Regions from separate parts of the Arthrobacter sp. 10T416 genome, predicted to be linked through region 2. Evidence: riboswitches for the same ligand, from Rfam matches in the RefSeq annotation. Region 2 holds a riboswitch; the other holds the start of a gene.
What was found. A riboswitch is a leader RNA that binds a small molecule or an ion and turns the genes downstream of it on or off. The one in region 2 is predicted to bind S-adenosylmethionine.

Region 1 (3,405 bases), on a different contig from region 2:
GGATGTCGTCGATGTGCTCGAGGCCCACCGAGAGCCGGACCAGCCCGGGATTGACGCCTGCCACCGCCTGCTGCTCCGGCGAGAGCTGGCTGTGGGTGGTCGACGCCGGGTGGATGACCAGGGAGCGCACGTCGCCGATGTTCGCCACGTGGGAGTGCAGTTCCAGGGCATCGACGAACCGCTTGCCGGCCTCCGCTCCCCCGGCGAGGTTGAAGGCGACGACGGCGCCGGTTCCCTTCGGCCCGTACTTGCGGCCGCGCTCGAACCAGGGGCTGGACGGCAGCCCGGCGTAGGCGACGGATTCGACGTCGTCCCTGGCTTCCAGCCATTCGGCCACGCGGGTGGCGTTCGCGACATGCCGCTCCACGCGCAGGCTCAGGGTTTCGATGCCCTGGGCGATCAGGAAGGCGTTGAACGGCGAGACGGCGGAGCCGAGGTCGCGCAGCAGCTGGACGCGGGCCTTGAGGATATAGGACAGGTTCGCGCCCAGTGCCCCGTCCGCCCCCAGGTCCCGGGCGTAGACGAGGCCGTTGTAGGTAGGATCCGGGGTGTTGAAGCCCGGATAGCGGTCCGGTTCCTTGCCGAAGTCGAAGTTGCCGGAGTCGACGATCACGCCGGCGATCGCCGCACCGTGACCGCCGAGGTACTTGGTGGCCGAGTGGACCACAATGTCGGCACCCCATTCGATCGGACGGATCAGGTACGGGGTGGAGAGTGTGTTATCCACGATCAGCGGGACGCCGGCCTGGTGGGCCACGTCCGCGATACCCTCGATGTCCAGCACGTCCTGGCGGGGGTTGGAGACCACCTCGCCGAAGAACAGTTTGGTATTCGGCCGCACGGCGTCCCGCCACTGGTCCAGATTGTCGGGGTCCTCGACGAAGGTTACTTCGATGCCGAACTTCTTCAGCGAGTGGGCCAGCAGGTTGTAAGTTCCGCCGTACAGGCTGGGACTGGCCACCACGTGGTCGCCGGCCTCGGCGATGTTGAGGATCGCGAAGGTCTCGGCGGCCTGGCCGGAACTGAGCAGGAGCGCCCCAAGGCCGCCTTCCAGGCTGGCTACGCGCTGTTCGACGGCGTCCTGGGTGGGGTTTCCGATCCGGGTGTAGATGGGCGCGAGTTCGGCGAGCGCGAAGCGGTTGGCGGCGCTTTCGGCGCTGGGGAAGACGAACGACGTCGTCTGGTAGATAGGCAGTGACCGGGCGCCGGTGGCAGCGTCCGGCTCCTGGCCGGCGTGGATCTGGCGGGTTTCAAAGGACCAGGCGTTGGACATCGGAGTGCTCCTTGTTACTGGGCGCAGCCCGACTCCGGCCTCGGGGCCGGGACGGCGCTGGCAGCCGCGCTTGCCCGCCGGCGGGCGCCGGTGGGCCAGGTCTTCACCCGGGGCACCCCGCCGCGTTTGGAGGGTTGCCGGCCAGCAAGCCGGGGCTTGATGCTGGCGCTCATGACCTGGATTCAGTCTAGGAAGCGGTCCCGGCGGCAGGATAGGTTTGTGACGAAAATGAAGAACGACGGCGTGCGCAGGGCTCGGAAAAGGACATCCCATCTGAGTTAGGACACCCTAAGCTGAGAGCTCCATCACAAAGTGCCAAGATGATGGCATGCGCATGGATCACGTCTCTTACGCCTGTGAACAGGATGGCCTGGCTGCCACCACCGAACGTATCGCCTCGGCCCTTGGGGTCGAGGCCGTCAAGGGCGGAGTCCACCCCCGGTTCGGGACCCGCAACATGATCATTCCGCTCGCCGGGCACAAGTACCTTGAGGTCGTGGAGGTCCTGGACCACCCGGCGTCGGACAAGGCACCCTTCGGCCAGGCCGTCCGGGCACGCTCGGCGGCCGGCGGGGGCTGGATGGGCTGGTGCGTCGAGGTCGACGACCTCGGCCCGTTCGAGGAACGCCTGGGCCGCGCGGCCGTCAACGGCAACCGCAAGTTCCCTGACGGACGGGAACTTGTCTGGAAGCAGATCGGCATCCTCGGCCTGATCGCCGACCCGCAGGTGCCCTACATGCTCAAGTGGGAAGGCGATCCGGCGCTGCACCCGTCCAACGCCTACGAGAGCAGCGTCAAGATGTCTGCGCTCACCATCGCCGGTTCCGCCGAGCGGGTCACCGAGTGGCTGGGTGAACCGGTGGGCAAGCCGCTGGAGGACGTGGACGTCAACTGGCTCGCCCCGCACGGGACGCCGGGGATCCTCTCCGTCACGTTCGAAACGGATTCCGGCGCCGTCACTATCTGACGGTTTCCCCTACACTTCGGCCGCCAGCAGCGGGTGCCAATGATGCCACCCACCGCTGGCGGCCGAATTCCTTTAAGCCGCTGGTCCCGGTGCTGGTCCCGGCTCAGGCCTTCAGCAGGTCCGGGTGGTGCACTTCCACCACGTTGGGGTGTGCCCGCAGCCGGTAGCGGAGGGCGTTGTCGCCGTAGGTCTCCAGGATCGGACTGTTGGTGGGGTCCACGGACAGTCCGCGGGCCTGGGCCTGGAATTCCGGGCTGACGGCCAGCCGGGGCATGGTGGCGTCCAGGGCCGGGTTATAGAAGAACGGCAGGGAGATCCGGTCGGTGCCGCGCAGGGGCGAAATCACCCGGTGCAGCGTGGCCTTGAGGTACCCGTTGGTGGCCAGCTCGAGCATCTCGCCGATGTTGACGACGAACGTGCCGGGCACCTGGGGCGCGTCGATCCATTTGCCCTGGTATTCGACCTGCAGGCCGCCCTTCCCGGGCTCGACCAGGAGCAGGGTCAGGACCCCGCCGTCGCGGTGGGATCCCACACCCTGCTTGGGCTCCGGATCGGACTCCCCCGGGTACCGCACGATCTTCAGCAGCGGGAAGGCCCGCGCGGCAAATGCGGCGTCGAAGGTGTCCTCGGGCGCTCCGAGCGAGACGGCGAGGGCCCGGAGCAGGGAAAGCGAAATTTCACTCAGGCGATCGGTCCATTCGGTCACGACCTCCTGCATGTCGGGCAGTCCGTCGGGCCACAGGTTGGGTCCCTCGAGCCGCCAGTAGTCGGCGACGCCGGGCCCGGGCTCCACGGCGTCGCGCTCAACGCCGATGTCGATCTGCTCGCGCCAGTCGACGGCGCCGTCGGTGATCTCGCCGCCCACGCGGGTGTAGCCGCGGAACTGCGGGCTGTGGACGTTCTCGATGGCGAGCTTCTGGTCCTCGGGGAGGGCAAAGAAGCGCCGGGAGACGTCCAGCATGGCATCGGTGAGTTCCTGGGGGACGCCGTGGCCGGAGAGGTAGATGAAGCCGACCTCCCGCATGGCATCGCGCAAATCGTTCCGGAACCGTGCGGCCTCTTCGGGGCCCGCAGCCAGAAGCGAGAAATCCAAGATGGGCAATGATTCAAGCGACAAGATGACCTAGTCCTTTGCAGCGTATTTAGCAAGCCGAAGCCTGGAATA
Region 2 (3,405 bases):
GGGCCCAGCTGGGTGGCGCTGGAGGTCAGTCCGCGCTTCTTCGGCGCCGCGTGCTCGACGGTCATAAGGGCCGCGCCGGCCCATTCGGCCCCGTAGCCGATGCCCTGGACCACGCGCAGCAGGAGCAGGAGCGCCGGCGCCACCCAGCCGAGCTGGGCGTAGGTGGGCAGGAGCCCGATGGCCGTGGTCGCGAGCCCGGTCAGGAGCAGGGACGCCACGAGCACGCTCTTCCGGCCGATCCTGTCGCCGTAGTGCCCGCCCAGCACGCCGCCGATCGGCCGCGCGACGAAGCCGACGGCGTAGGTGGCGAAGGCTGCGATGGTGCCCACGAGCGGGGCGGCCGGGGCGAAGAACAGCGGGCCGAAGACGGTCGCTGCGGCCAGGCCGTACAGGACGAAGTCGTACCCCTCGATGGTGGTGCCGATGAAGCTGGCAACGGCCACCTTCCCGGTCATTTTCTGCGGGCGGGTTTCAGTACTCATATGCGGTCTCCTGGCGTATGCCGGGAAAGCGCTGCTTCCGGGATTCAAGCCGCGTGGGCCGCAAATCCGAGCGGAAGACGGCGCCTTCTCCATCGGTCCTGGCGGTAGCACCGTCCTCAATGAGGGGGTTGCTGCGGCGTCACAGAGCCAGATCTCTCAGCCGCTCGGGATGGTTACGAGTCCATCTCACACGGCAGGCGGCGAATACGGAAAAAGTCGGTCACATTTTGTAACCGACTCCCGTTGCGCCGTGCGGCAGGTGCTGGGTGCGCCGCTAGAGGCCTATCCGCCACCCCAGCCGGGCGGGGCACTCGTTGACCACGACGTCCAGTCCGGCGGCCGTGGCGCGTGAAACCGCGGCGTCATCGAAGACGCCCAGCTGCAGCCAGACGGCCTTGGCGCCGATGGCGATGGCCTCATCAATGACGGCGCCCACCTTCCCGGAGTTGACGAAGCAGTCCACGACGTCGATCGGGTGTTTCGCGGCGGGGATCTCCGCCAGGGACCGGTACCCAGTTTCCCCGTGGACGTCGTCGCCCGGGAGGTTGACGGGGATGATGTCCATGCCCATACGGTCGCGGACGTACAAGGAGACCTCAAAGGCCGACCGCCATTCATTGGTGGTCAGGCCCACCACCGCCCACGTGCCCTTGGTTCGCATAAGGCGCTCAATGACTGCCGGATCGTTAACGTGGACCATGCATTAACCCTACTCCTGCGCCCGGCGCGCACGATTGTCGAATAAATGACTGATTTTGATACCACATCAGGAGCGCCAGTGAATATTACAGCAACGTGTGGCTGGATTTTGCAGAATCGTGCATCTCGGTTCTAGTAGGTAGTGACCATCCCGAGCGGCTGAGGGACCTGGACCTATGAAGCCGCAGCAACCCCCGCCACGGCGAGGGTGCTACTGCCAGGACCGATGGAGTGCTGCACATGACCCCTGAAACCACGTCCACCCTGCCCGCTCCCGTCCGGGTCCCGGGCGCGGGCGCGGCGGCCACGCCCGAGCCGGATTCTGTGGCGTTCTGGGAAACCCAGGCGCTCCGTCTCGACTGGGCTCAGCCGGCCGCCGGCGAAACCAAACCCTGGCACACCGCCTACCGCCGGGTCCCGGCCGATCCCGCGGCCGGCCACGGCCCGGAGATCAGCTGGTTCGACGGCGGCAAGCTCAACGTCGCCTACAACTGCGTCGACCGCCATGTAGCGGCGGGACGCGGGGACAAGGTGGCCCTGTTCTTTGAGGGCGAGCCCGGCGACCGCCGCACTGTCACGTACGCCGAGTTGCAGCGTGAGGTGGCCAAGGCTGCCAATGCCCTGCTGGACCTCGGCATCGCCAAGGGCGACCGGGTGGTCATCTACCTGCCCGTGATCCCCGAGACCGTGATCATCACCCTGGCAGTGGCCCGCATCGGTGCCATCCATTCCCTGGTCTTCGGCGGGTTCTCCGCGGAGGCCCTGAGGTTCCGGGTGGAGGACACCGGCGCCAAGCTGCTGGTCACCACCGACGGCCAGTTCCGGCGGGGAGCTGCCGTCCCGGTTAAGGCCAACGCGGACGCCGCCGTCGCCGGCACGAACGCGATCGAACACGTCCTGGTGGTCAACCGGACCACCCCGGCCGGTGAGCTGGACACGGTCCCGATGACCGCGGGCCGCGACGTCTGGTGGCACGACGCCGTCGGCGCCGCGTCGGATGCCCACACCGCCGAGGCCTTCGACGCCGAGACGCCGCTGTTCATCATGTACACCTCGGGGACCACCGGGAAGCCGAAGGGCCTGGTCCACACCTCCGGGGGCTACCTCACCCAGGCGTCCTGGAGTTTCGAGCACCTCTTCAGCAACCCGGACCCTGCCCTCCGCGACCGGGATGTCCACTGGTGCACGGCGGACCTGGCCTGGGTTACGGCGCATACCTACGAGCTCTACGGCCCGCTCTCCAACGGCGCCACGCAGGTGATCTTCGAGGGCACCCCCAACACCCCGCACCCGGGCCGGCACTTTGAAATCATCGAACGCTACGGGGTGACGCAGTACTACACCGCGCCCACCCTGGTCCGGTCCCTGATGGGCTGGTTCCCCGAGGGTGTCCCGGACACGTACGACCTCTCCTCGATCCGCCTCCTCGGCACGGTGGGCGAGGCGATAAACCCCGAGGCTTGGCGCTGGTTCCGGGCCAACATCGGCGCCGGAACCGCCCCCGTGGTGGACACCTGGTGGCAGTCCGAGACCGGCGCCACCATCCTCTCGCCCGCCCCGACCGACTCCTCGTTCAAACCCGGCTGCGCGGCCCGCCCGCTGCCCGGCGTGAGCACCCGGATCGTCGACGACGCCGGCGCCACGGTTCCGCCGGGCGTGCAGGGCTTTATTGTGGTGGACTCCCCCGGCCCGGCGATCGCCCGGACCGTGTGGGGCAATCCGGCCCGCTACTACGACTCGTACTGGCGCCAGTACGCGCAGCAGGGCTGGTTCCTCGCCGGAGACGGTGCCAAGTACGACGACGACGGCGACATCTGGATCCTCGGGCGGGTGGACGACACCCTGAACGTTTCCGGCCATCTGCTCTCCACCATCGAAATCGAATCGGCCCTCGTGTCCCACCCGGACGTGGTGGAAGCCGGCGTCTGCCCGGTCGCCGACGCCAAAACCGGGCACGCCATCGTCGCATACGTGGTCCTCCGCGAGTCGGCAGCGATCCCCTCCCGCCGCTTAGCGTTCACGGAGGGAATCACCGCCGATTTGAAGGCGCATGTGGCGAAGGCGATCGGGCCGATCGCAAAGCCGCGAGACGTCGTCGTTGTGCCCGATGTCCCCAAGACCCGCAGCGGCAAGATCATGCGCCGGCTGCTGACGCAGCTCTTCGAGGGCACCGAGCTCGGCGACACCACGTCGCTGCAGAACGAACCGTCGATCGCCGGCATCC

Region 1: it holds a riboswitch for S-adenosylmethionine, as region 2 does, so the genes downstream of both, AC1DBE_RS13380 (bifunctional o-acetylhomoserine/o-acetylserine sulfhydrylase) here and acs (acetate--CoA ligase) in region 2, are expected to answer to the same signal.

Annotation. Positions count from the first base shown of each region.
Region 1 is NZ_JBFTHI010000013.1:21,401-24,805, reverse strand. It holds gene AC1DBE_RS13380 (bifunctional o-acetylhomoserine/o-acetylserine sulfhydrylase) at 1-1,273, opposite strand, end outside; SAM riboswitch class IV at 1,335-1,450, opposite strand; gene AC1DBE_RS13375 (VOC family protein) at 1,602-2,240, shown strand; gene AC1DBE_RS13370 (isopenicillin N synthase family dioxygenase) at 2,344-3,357, opposite strand.
Region 2 is NZ_JBFTHI010000014.1:52,627-56,031, forward strand. It holds gene AC1DBE_RS14100 (MFS transporter) at 1-482, opposite strand, end outside; SAM riboswitch class I at 569-658, opposite strand; gene AC1DBE_RS14105 (CoA-binding protein) at 757-1,182, opposite strand; SAM riboswitch class I at 1,325-1,414, shown strand; gene acs (acetate--CoA ligase) at 1,422-3,405, shown strand, end outside.